DNA from 2 places in the Mycobacterium sp. pW045 genome. Region 1 is predicted to be linked to the other one. Evidence: riboswitches for the same ligand, from Rfam matches in the RefSeq annotation. Region 1 holds a riboswitch; the other holds the start of a gene.
The links. Region 1 has a riboswitch for cobalamin ahead of ACAG20_RS05575 (PPE domain-containing protein). Riboswitches for the same ligand answer to the same signal wherever they lie in the genome.

Region 1 (5,756 bases):
CGCGGGCATCGACGTCAAATCCAGTGACATCTCGCTGGCCGCGCGCATCCTGGCGGAGTTCCCCGACGTGCTCACCGAGGAGCAGCGGGTGCCCAACAACCTGGCCGAACTCGGGCGGCTGACCGAACTGCCCGACACCACGATCATCAAGTTGCCCAACATCAGCGCGTCGGTGCCGCAGCTGGTCGCCGCGATCAAGGAACTGCAGGACAAGGGCTTCGCGTTGCCGGACTACCCGGCCGACCCCAAGACCGACGCCGAACGCCAGACCCACGACCGCTACGCCAAGTGCCTGGGCAGTGCTGTGAACCCGGTTCTGCGGCAAGGAAACTCCGACCGACGTGCGCCCAAGGCGGTCAAGGAGTACGCCCGCAAGCACCCGCACAGCATGGGGGAGTGGTCGCAGGCGTCGCGCACCCACGTGGCCACCATGCGCCACGGCGACTTCTACCACGGCGAGAAGTCGATGACGCTGGACCGTGCCCGTGATGTGAAGATGGAGCTGAAAACCAAGGGCGGCAAGAAGATTGTGCTCAAGGAGAAGGTCGCCCTGTCCGACGGCATGATCATCGACTCGATGTTCATGAGCGTCAAGGCGCTCCGCGAGTTCTACGAATACCAGATGGAAGACGCCCGCAAGACCGGTGTGATGTTCTCGCTGCACGTCAAGGCCACCATGATGAAGGTCAGCCACCCGATCGTGTTCGGCCACGCCATCAAGGTGTTCTACAAAGACGCATTCGCCAAGCACCAGAAGCTCTTCGACGACCTGGGCGTCAACGTCAACAATGGCCTGGTCGACCTGTATGACAAGATCGAGACGCTGCCGGCCTCGCAGCGCGAAGAGATCATCGAGGACATGCACGCCTGCCACGAGCAGGGGCCCGAACTGGCGATGGTGGACTCGGCCAACGGCATCACCAACTTCCACTCGCCGTCGGACGTCATCGTCGACGCCTCGATGCCGGCGATGATCCGGGCGGGCGGCAAGATGTACGGCGCCGACGGGCGGACCAAGGACACCAAGGCGGTCAACCCCGAATCCACCTTCTCGCGGATCTACCAGGAGCTGATCAACTTCTGCAAGACCCACGGCCAGTTCGACCCGGCCACCATGGGCACCGTGCCCAACGTCGGCCTGATGGCACAGAAGGCCGAGGAATACGGCAGTCACGACAAGACTTTCGAGGTTCCCGAGGCCGGGATCGCCGACATCGTGGACTTGGACACCGGTGAGGTGCTGCTGAGTCAGAACGTCGAGGCCGGTGACATCTGGCGGCTGTGCACGGTCACTGACGCCGCCATCCGCGACTGGGTGAAGCTGGCCGTGCAGCGCGCGCGGATCTCCGGCATGACGGTGGTGTTCTGGCTTGACACCGAGCGCCCGCACGAGGCCGAGCTGCGCAAGAAGGTGAAGGCCTACCTGAAGGACCACGACACCGAGGGCCTGGAGATCCAGATCATGCCGCAGGTATGGGCGATGCGCTACACCCTGGAGCGGCTGATCCGCGGCCAGGACACCATCGCCGCGACGGGCAACATTCTGCGCGACTACCTCACCGACCTGTTCCCGATCCTGGAGCTGGGCACCAGCGCCAAGATGCTGTCGATCGTGCCGCTGATGGCCGGCGGCGGCATGTATGAGACCGGCGCCGGTGGTTCGGCGCCCAAGCACGTCAAGCAGCTCGTGGAGGAGAACCACCTGCGCTGGGACTCGCTCGGCGAATTCCTGGCGCTGGGCGCCAGCTTCGACGACATGGGCGCCAAGACCGGCAACCGCGGCGCGAAGATCCTGGGGCAGACGCTGGACACGGCGATCGGCAGGCTGCTGGCCGACAACAAGAACCCGTCGCGCAAGACCGGCGAGCTCGACAACCGCGGCAGCCAGTTCTTCCTGGCCAAGTACTGGGCGCAGGAGCTCGCCGCGCAGACCGAGGACCCCAAGCTGGCCGAGCACTTCGCCGCGGTGGCGAACGGGCTGGAGAAGAACCAGGACGTCATCCTCGACGAGCTGACCGTGGTGCAGGGCAAGGCAGTGGATATCGGCGGCTATTACGCGCCGGATCACGCCCTGACGGAGGCGGTGATGCGGCCCAGCCCGACGCTCAACGCGGTGATCGACGGCAAGGACTGATCCCCCTTCAGGTGAGAGCCAAATCCACGACAGACACGCCGACACAGGCGTCGTGGATTTGGCTCTCGGCGGCGGTTAGCGGCGGTCGTCGGTGTCCGGCGTGCGACAATTCGCCGGGTAAGGCGACGACGAGGTAGGAATCCGGTGCAAGTCCGGAGCGGTCCCGCCACTGTCATCGGGGAGTGAACCGTCTCCGAGAGCCAGACACTCACGTCGTCGCGACCTGCGATTCGGGGCGGGCACCCCGAGGAAGCTGGCGAACGTGACCGCGCCGATTTGGATCGCGTCTCCTCCCGAAGTCCATTCGACGCTCCTGTCGGCCGGCCCCGGCGCCGGTCCGCTGCTGGCGTCGGCGGCGGCGTGGAGCGCCCTGAGCACCGAGTACACCGAGATCGCCGACGAGCTGACGGCCCTGCTGGGCGCGGTGCAGGCCGGGGCCTGGCAGGGCCCGTCCGCCGAGGCCTACCTGGCGGCCAACGCGCCCTACCTGGGCTGGCTGACCCACGCCGCCGCCAACAGTTCGGTGATGGCCGCCCAGCAGCAGATCGCGGCCTCGGCCTACAGCGCCGCGCTGGCGGCCATGCCGACGCTGGCCGAACTGGCGGCCAACCACGCCACCCACGCGGTGCTGGTGGCCACCAACTTCTTCGGCGTCAACACCATCCCGATCGCGCTCAACGAGGCCGACTACGGCCGGATGTGGCTACAGGCCGCCACCGTGATGGCCACCTACCAGGCCGTCGCCGGCGCGGCGGTGGCGTCGAGCCCGCAGACCGTCGCCGCGCCGCAGATCGCCAAGGCCAACGCCGCAGACGCCAGCCAGCCGCAGCTGCCGCCGGACCGGCAGAACGACATCATGGAATGGCTGCAGAACAGCGGCTACACCGACTTCTACAACAACGTGCTGCAGCCGATGATCAACGAACTGGCGGCCAACCCCTACCTGCAGTCGATGTTCGCCGGCTTCGACCCCTGGCTGCCCGTGCTGGGCAACCCGCTCAGCTTCTTCAGCCCCTACAACATCGCGTTCGCGCTGGGCTACCCGATGGACTTCGGGTCGTTCGCCGCCTATCTGTCGCAGACCTTCGCGTTCATCGCCGCCGACCTGGCCGCGGCGTTCGCCAGCGGCAACCCGAGCACCATCGCCGCCACCTTGCTGTTCACCGCGGTCGAGGCGATCGGCACCATCATCACCGACGTGATCGCCCTGCTCAAGACGCTGCTGGAGCAGGCGATCGTGCTGATCCCGGTGATGCTGCCGATGCTGACCGCCGCCCTGGCGCCGCTGGCCGCGGCGCCATTGGCCGGGCTGGCGGGACTGTCCGGGCTGGCCGCGCTGCACGCCGTGCCGGTTCCGGTCGTTCCGGTGGTCCCGCCGTTCGCCGGTCTGACCGTGGCGCCCACTCCACCGGCCGCGGCGCCGGCCCCCGCCCCCGCTCCGGCGCCGGCTCCCGCGCCCGCTCCAGCCCCGGCTGCACCGCCGGCGCCTCCGCCGCCGCCCGCTCCGCCGTTGTCGCCGGTGGACGGCATGTCCTACCTGTACATGGTGGCCGGCCTGGGCCAGCAGGCCCGCCGGGCGGCGGGCACCAGCGCGCGGCGACGCAAAGCGCCCGAGCCCGACGCAGCAGAGGTTCCCGCTGCCGCGGCCACCGCCCAGGAGACGGCCAAGGCCCGGCGCCGCCGCAAGGCGAAGGCCGACATGCTGGGCCGCGGTTACGAGTACATGGACTTGGACGATGAGCTGGATGCGGTGGTCGACACCGACCCGCCGGGCATGCTCCCCAGCGGCCTGACCGCGCTGGCCGGGGACGCCTTCGGCGCGGTAAAGGCACCGATGACACCGGGCACCTGGACGCGGGAACGTCGCAAGCAGGCCCCTTAGCGTGCGATAATTCGCCGGTAAGGCAACGACGGTGCAGGAAGCCGGTGAGAATCCGGCACGGTCCCGCCACTGTGATCGGGGAGCGACCCTCAACAGCCACGGCTCCATGTGGAGTTGGAAGGCGAGGCGAGCGTTGATCCGAGAGTCAGGACACTCACGTCGTCGCATCCTGCTACCCGGGGCGGTGTACCCCGAGAGAGCTGGTCGACGTGACCGCCCCTATTTGGATGGCGTCGCCTCCTGAGATCCATTCGTCGCTGTTGTCCGCCGGCCCCGGTGCCGGCCCGTTGCTGGCCTCCTCGTCGGCGTGGACGGCTTTGGCCGTCGAGTACGCCGAGATTGCCGATGAGCTGACCGCCCTGTTGGGCGCGGTGCAGTCCGGGGCCTGGCAGGGCCCGTCCGCGGAGGCGTTCGTGGCCGCCAACGCGCCCTACCTGGCGTGGTTGGTGCGTGCCGGTGCCGATGCCACGGCGACCGCTGCCCAGCAGCAGACCGCGGCAGCCGCCTACACCAGCGCACTGGCGGCGATGCCGACGATGGCCGAGTTGGTGGCCAACCATGTCACGCATGCGGTGCTGGTGGGCACGAACTTCTTTGGCGTCAACACCATTCCGATCGCGCTGAACGAGGCCGACTACGCGCGGATGTGGCTGCAGGCCGCCACCGTGATGACCGCCTACCAGGCCACCGCGACCACCGCGGTGGCGGCATCGCCGCAGACCGAGCCGGCGCCCCCGGTGCTCAAGGCCGCCGGGAGCGCGGACGCGACGGCGCCGGAGCCGCCGCAGTGGTTCCTCGACTTCGCGAAATGGCTCGAAGGACTCGTCCCCAGCCCGCCGTATCCCGACAGCAGCCAGTACCCGCTGTATGCGCAGCTGACCGAGTTCTTCGACAAGATCGGCTTCACCGGCATCTCGGGTCCGCTCGCCGATTTCTTCACGAGCCTGCAGAGCGGATCGTCGTTGTTGCCGCCGTGGGGCGTGCCCGGATCGTGGCTGGGGTGGACCGGCAACCCGCTGAGCTATTTCAACCCGGCAAACCTGGCCTACATCTTCTCGGTGCCCCTGGACCCGGGGTCGTTCTTCGCGTTCACCAGCATCGTCATCGTCGACGATCTGCTGGCGATCATGTACACGGCGCTGTTCAACCCCCAGGGACTCGGCCTGGTGGTACCGCTGGCGATGGTCGAGATCGTCGGGGCGACGATCGGCAATACCATCCAGGCGCTCAACTACCTGATCACCCAGACGGCGCTGATACCCGCACTGCTGCCGGCGCTGGCCGCCACGAGCGTGCTGGCCCCCGCCGGGGTGCTCGGCGGTCTGGGCATCGGCGGGCTGGCGCACCACTTCGCGGCGGCCGCCGCGGTGCCGCCGCCAGCCCCGCCACCCGGTTTGGCGATGGCCCAGCCGCCGGCCCCGGCGCCCGCGCCCGCCCCGGCACCGACTCCGACGCCCGCACCCGCGTCGGCTCCGGCCGCAGCACCCACCCCGCCGCCCGGTGCGCCGCCTCCCACACCTGCCGGGCCGCCGTCGGTCACCATGCCGGCCTACATGTACATGGTCGGCGGCCTGGACATGGGTGCCCGACGCGCATCAGGAACCAGTGCCCGCAAGAAGCCGGTGCCCAAGCCGGACAGCGTGGACGTCCCCGCAGCCGAGGCGGCCGAGCAGACCGCACCCCGGCGGCGGCGGCGCAAGCCGACGGCCGACATGTTGGGCCGCGGCCATGAGTACATGG
Region 2 (5,756 bases), on a different contig from region 1:
CCCGGTTGGCGATCGCCTTGAGATCGGCGCCGGCGCTGAAGGATTTGTCCCCCGCACCGGTGAGCACCACCGCCCGCACCTCATCGTCGCTCTGGGCCTGCGCCAACGCGTCGCCGATCCCCGCGCTGACCGCGCCGTTGATGGCATTGCGGGCTTCGGGCCGGTTGATGGTGATCAGCAGTACGCCACCGTCGCGCCGCTCAACGAGAACGGCCGCGTCACTCACAGCAGCTCCAGGATGGTGGCGTTGGCCTGACCGCCGCCCTCGCACATGGTCTGCAGGCCGTAGCGGATCCCGTTGGCGCGCATGTGGTACAGCATGGTGGTCATGATCCGGGCGCCGGAACCGCCCAGCGGGTGGCCCAGCGCGATCGCCCCGCCGTTGGGGTTGAGCTTCTTCGCATCCGCGCCGATCTCGGCCAGCCAGGCCATCGGCACCGGGGCGAACGCCTCGTTGACCTCGAACACCCCGATGTCATCGACGCTGAGGCCGCTGCGCTGCAGCGCCTTCTGGGTGGCCGGGATCGGGGCGCTCAGCATCATCACCGGGTCGGCGCCGGCCAGCGTGGCGGTGTGCACCCGCGCCAGCGGGGTCAGCCCCAGCTCCTGCGCCTTGGCCGCCGACATGAACAGCAGCGCCGCCGAACCGTCGGAGATCTGGCTGGAGTTGCCGGCGTGGATGACGCCGTCTTCCTTGAACGCCGGCTTGAGCTGGGCCATCTTCTCGATAGTGGTTCCGCGGCGGATGCCCTCGTCGTCGCTGACGGCATTCCCCTCAGCATCCTTGATCGCGACGATCTCGTCTTTGAACGCGCCGGAATCCTGGGCAGCGGCGGCCTTCTCGTGCGAGGCCAGCGCGAACTCGTCGAGCGCGGTGCGGTCCAGGCCCCACTTCTCGGCCATCATCTCCGCGCCGATCCCCTGGTTGGGGGTCTGGCTGTAGCGGTTGCGGAACGCCTCCGGGTAGGGGTGTCCACCGTTGGCCAGCGATGAGCCCATCGGGGTCCGCGACATCGATTCGACGCCGCCGGCGACGACAACGTCGTAGTGCCCGGCGACCACACCGGCGGCGGCGAAGTGCACCGACTGCTGGCTGGATCCGCACTGGCGGTCCACCGTCACCCCCGGCACGGACTCGGGCCACCCGGCGGCCAGCACCGCGGTGCGCCCGATGTCGAGGGCCTGCTCGCCGGCCTGCATCACGCAACCCCAGATCACGTCGTCGACCAAGGCGGGGTCCACACCCGCCCGGGTGACCAACCCGTTGAGCACCTGGGCGGACAGTTCCGCCGGGTGGACCCCCGACAGACCGCCGTTGCGCTTGCCGATCGGCGAACGCACCGCTTCTACGATGACTGCTTCGGCCATGGGTGTTCTCCTTTGTTGCTTCGGGGCTGGTTGCCCTCGATTGTCAACCGCGGCGCTCGGCTGGTGTCAACGGGGGTCGCTCCACGCTTCGCGTACGGTCAAAGTCATGGCACGCGTCGTGATCTTCGGCGGCCACGGCAAGGTCGCCCTGCTGCTCAGCCCGATCCTGTCCGAGCGCGGCGATCAGGTGACATCGGTGTTCCGCAACCCCGACCACAGCGAAGAAGTGGCGGTGACCGGCGCGGTCCCGGTGGTGGCCGACATCGAACAGCTGGACACCGACGCCCTGGCGGAACTGGTCGCCGGGCACGACGCGGTGGTGTTCTCCGCCGGGGCCGGCGGCGGCAACCCCGCCCGGACCTACGCGGTGGACCGCGACGCCGCGATCCGGGTCATCGATGCCGCCGGGCAGGCCGGGGTGCGCCGATTCGTGATGGTGTCCTATTTCGGCGCCGGGCCAGGGCACGGCGTGCCCGAGGACGATGCGTTCTTCCCGTACGCGCAGGCCAAGGGCGCCGCCGACGCTCATCTGCGAGCGAGCGACCTCGACTGGACGGTGCTCGGCCCGAGCCGGCTCACCCTCGAACCGGCCACTGGCCGCATCGAGACGGGCGCCGCAACCGACAAGGGAACGGTCTCGCGAGCCAATGTCGCACAGGTGATCGCGGCCTGCCTGGTCGAGCCGTCAACGAGTCGCCGCACCATCGAGTTCAACGATGGCGAGACCCCCATCCTGGAGGCCCTGCAAGCCAGTTGACCAGGTAGTCTTGGCCACGCAACTGGTTTGCCGGTACCGCCGCAAGGTGGTGTCGGCATCGAGCACAACGTGGGTTTTCCGCGGTGTGCGAGAGGGAACCCGGTGAGAATCCGGGACTGTCCCGCAGCGGTATGCAGGAACGACCGCCGTCCAAGGCACTGGTCACGAAGTGACTGGGAAGCGACGGCCACTAGGAGCACCGTCGGTGCGCGCCTGCGAGTCCGAAGACCTGCCTGTTGTGCCGGGTGCGCCGCGCCCGGCGGATCACCGCCTCGCGGAATGGGCGTCTGGTTTTTGAGGGTTATAGTGCATTAAATGTGCACGGGACCGGATTGGCTGGACGACCGCCGGCGGTGACCCACCCTCCGATTGAAGGATCAGATCGTGACCGCTCAACCCTTTACCTGCACCATTCTCGGCTCACCGCGGATCGGTCCGCGCCGCGAACTCAAGCGCGCCACCGAGAGCTACTGGGCCGGCCGGATCGGCCAGGACGAACTGCGGAACGTCGGAGCCGGCCTGCGCCGCGACACCTGGGCGCAGTTGGCCGCCGCCGGGCTGGACTCGATACCGGTGAACACCTTCTCCTACTACGACCAGATGCTCGACACCGCGGTGCTGCTCGGCGCGCTGCCGGCTCGGGTCGCCGGGGTGGCCGACGAGCTGGACCGCTACTTCGCCGCGGCCCGGGGCAATGCCGAGATCGCCCCGCTGGAGATGACGAAGTGGTTCGACACCAACTATCACTACATCGTCCCGGAGATCGGCCCGGAGACCACGTTCGCACTCAACCCGGCCAAGGTGCTCGCCGAGCTGGCCGAGGCCAGGGAGCAGGGCTTCGGCGCAAACGTGGCCCGGCCGGTGATCATCGGACCCATCACGTTCCTGCTGCTGAGCAAGGCCGTCGACGGAGCACCCGCGCCCATCCACCGCCTCGATGAGCTGACCGACGTCTACGCCGAACTGCTGGGCAAGCTGGCAGACGCCGGGGCCGAATGGGTGCAGATCGACGAACCGGTGCTGGTGACCGACGTCTCCGCCGACGCCCCCGCGCTGGCCGAGCAGGTCTACGCCCGGCTGGGCGGGTTGAGCAACCGGCCGGCGATCTTCGTCGCGACCTACTTCGGCGACCCGGGTGCGGCGCTGCCGGCGCTGGCCCGCACCCCGGTCGAGGCGATCGGTGTCGACCTGGTCTACGGCCCGAACACCAAGATCGCGTCGGTGCCGGAGTTGGCCTCCAAGACCCTGGTCGCCGGTGTGGTCGACGGCCGCAACATCTGGCGCACCGACCTGCAGGCCGCACTGGCCAAGCTGGCGTCGCTGCTGGGTTCGGTCGGCTCGCTGGCCGTCTCGACATCCTGCTCGACGCTGCACGTGCCCTACACGCTCGACGGTGAGAGCGGGCTCGACGACGACCTGCGCAGCTGGCTGGCGTTCGGCGCGGAGAAGGTGAGCGAGGTGGCTACCCTGGCGCGCGCGCTGCGTGAGGGCCGCGATGCCATCGGCGACGAGATCGGCGCGTCCAACGCCGCCGTCGCCTCCCGCAAGGCCGATCCGCGGCTGAACAACGCCGACGTCCGCGACCGGATCGCGACCATCACCGCGTCCGGCGCGCGCCGCGGCAGCGCCGAGGCACGCCGCGCCGCGCAAGCCGAACGACTGCACCTGCCGCCGCTGCCCACCACCACCATCGGGTCGTTCCCGCAGACCGTCGACATCCGCAAGGCCCGGGCCGCGCTGGTCGCCGGCGAGATCGACAGGGACGAGTACACCCGCCGGATGAAAGCCGAGATCGCCGCGGTGATCAAGCTGCAGGAGAGCCTCGACTTGGACGTGCTGGTACACGGCGAGCCGGAGCGCAACGACATGGTGCAGTACTTCGCCGAGCAGCTGGAGGGGTTCTTCGCCACCGCCAACGGCTGGGTGCAGTCCTACGGCAGCCGGTGCGTGCGTCCACCCGTGCTGTTCGGCGACGTCTCGCGGCCGCACCCGATGACGACTGAGTGGGCCACCTATGCGCAGTCGCTGACCGACAAGCCGGTCAAGGGCATGCTCACCGGGCCGGTGACCATCCTGGCGTGGTCGTTCGTCCGCGACGACCAGCCGCTGGCCGACACCGCCAACCAGGTGGCGCTGGCGATCCGCGACGAGACGGTGGATCTGGAGTCCGTCGGCATCGCGGTGATCCAGGTCGACGAGCCGGCGCTGCGGGAGTTGCTGCCGCTGCGCAAGGCCGACCAGGAGGCCTACCTGACGTGGGCGGTCGGCGCGTTCCGGCTGGCGACGTCGGGGGTGTCGGATGCGACCCAGATCCACACCCACCTGTGCTACTCGGAGTTCGGCGAGGTGATCGGGGCCATCGCCGACCTGGATGCCGACGTCACCTCGATCGAGGCCGCCCGCTCGCACATGGAGGTGCTCGACGACCTCAATGCGATCGGGTTCTCCAACGGGGTGGGGCCGGGCGTCTATGACATCCACTCCCCGCGGGTGCCATCCACCGACGAGATGGCCACCTCATTGCGGGAAGCACTTGACGCCGTTCCGGCGCAGCGCTTGTGGGTCAACCCGGACTGCGGCTTGAAGACCCGCAAGACCGACGAGGTGACCGCCTCGCTGGCCAACCTGGTCGCCGCGGCGAAGCAGGCCCGCGCCAACGTGTAAGGCCTGACCCGCGTCGCCGAGCGTGCGCCTGCTGCGAAAGGATTGTGAAAATCTCGCAGTAGGTGCACGCTCGGCGCGCAGGAGGAGCAGATATGGACTTCACCACCATTCGTCATGAGGTCGAAGACGGCATTCTGACCCTTTACCTCGACCGCCCGGACAACCTCAACGCGTTCACCGTCGAGATGGCCGACGAGTTGGAGCGCACCTTCGTCGAGGTCAACGATGACGACGCGGTCCGCGCGGTGATCGTCACCGGGTCGGGACGCGCGTTCTGCGCGGGGATGGACCTGTCGGGTTCCGGCAACGTGTTCGGCCTCGATGAGACCAAGTCCCCGACGCTGGCCGACATGGCCGACCTCGATGACCCGGAGCTGGCCCGGGTACGCGACACCGGCGGGCAGGTCACGCTGGCGATCTATAACTGCCGCAAGCCGGTGATCGCCGCGGTCAACGGACCCGCGGTCGGGATCGGCGCCACCATGATGCTGGCGATGGACGCGCGATTGTTCTCCACCAAGGCGCGATTCGGTCTGGTGTTCGGCAAGCTGGGCATCACCCCGGAGGCATGTTCGACGTGGTTCCTGCCCCGGATCGTCGGGATGCCAACGGCATTGGATTTGCTATACCGTGCCGACATTCTGGATGCGCAAGCTGCGCAGGCCTGTGGGATCGCGCAATCCCTGCACGAACCCGAGGCGCTGCTGGCCGACGCCCGCGCGCTGGCCGACGCCTGGACCAAGGGCCGCTCCCCGGTGTCGTTCGCGTTGATACGCCAGATGCTCTACCGCAACTCCGCGCAGCCAGACCCGCATGCGGCGCACCGGGTGGACTCGCTGGCGATGTTCTACACCAGCATCGGCGACGGTGCCGACGGGGTGCGCGCCTTCCTGGAGAAGCGCGATCCGCAGTTCACCTCCCGGGCCTCGGCGATGCCGCCGTTCTACGATGAGTGGGTGCGCGAGCG

Region 2: linked by a shared signal. The riboswitch ahead of metE (5-methyltetrahydropteroyltriglutamate--homocysteine S-methyltransferase) and the one ahead of ACAG20_RS05575 (PPE domain-containing protein) in region 1 are both predicted to bind cobalamin.

What each region holds. Positions count from the first base shown of each region.
Region 1 is NZ_JBGGKU010000003.1:157,338-163,093, forward strand. It holds gene ACAG20_RS05570 (NADP-dependent isocitrate dehydrogenase) at 1-2,134, shown strand, start outside; cobalamin riboswitch at 2,216-2,365, shown strand; gene ACAG20_RS05575 (PPE domain-containing protein) at 2,397-4,016, shown strand; cobalamin riboswitch at 4,007-4,195, shown strand; gene ACAG20_RS05580 (PPE family protein) at 4,226-5,756, shown strand, end outside.
Region 2 is NZ_JBGGKU010000010.1:92,992-98,747, reverse strand. It holds gene ACAG20_RS16560 (crotonase/enoyl-CoA hydratase family protein) at 1-226, opposite strand, end outside; gene ACAG20_RS16555 (acetyl-CoA C-acyltransferase) at 223-1,368, opposite strand; gene ACAG20_RS16550 (SDR family oxidoreductase) at 1,475-2,125, shown strand; cobalamin riboswitch at 2,180-2,377, shown strand; gene metE (5-methyltetrahydropteroyltriglutamate--homocysteine S-methyltransferase) at 2,495-4,789, shown strand; gene ACAG20_RS16540 (crotonase/enoyl-CoA hydratase family protein) at 4,882-5,756, shown strand, end outside.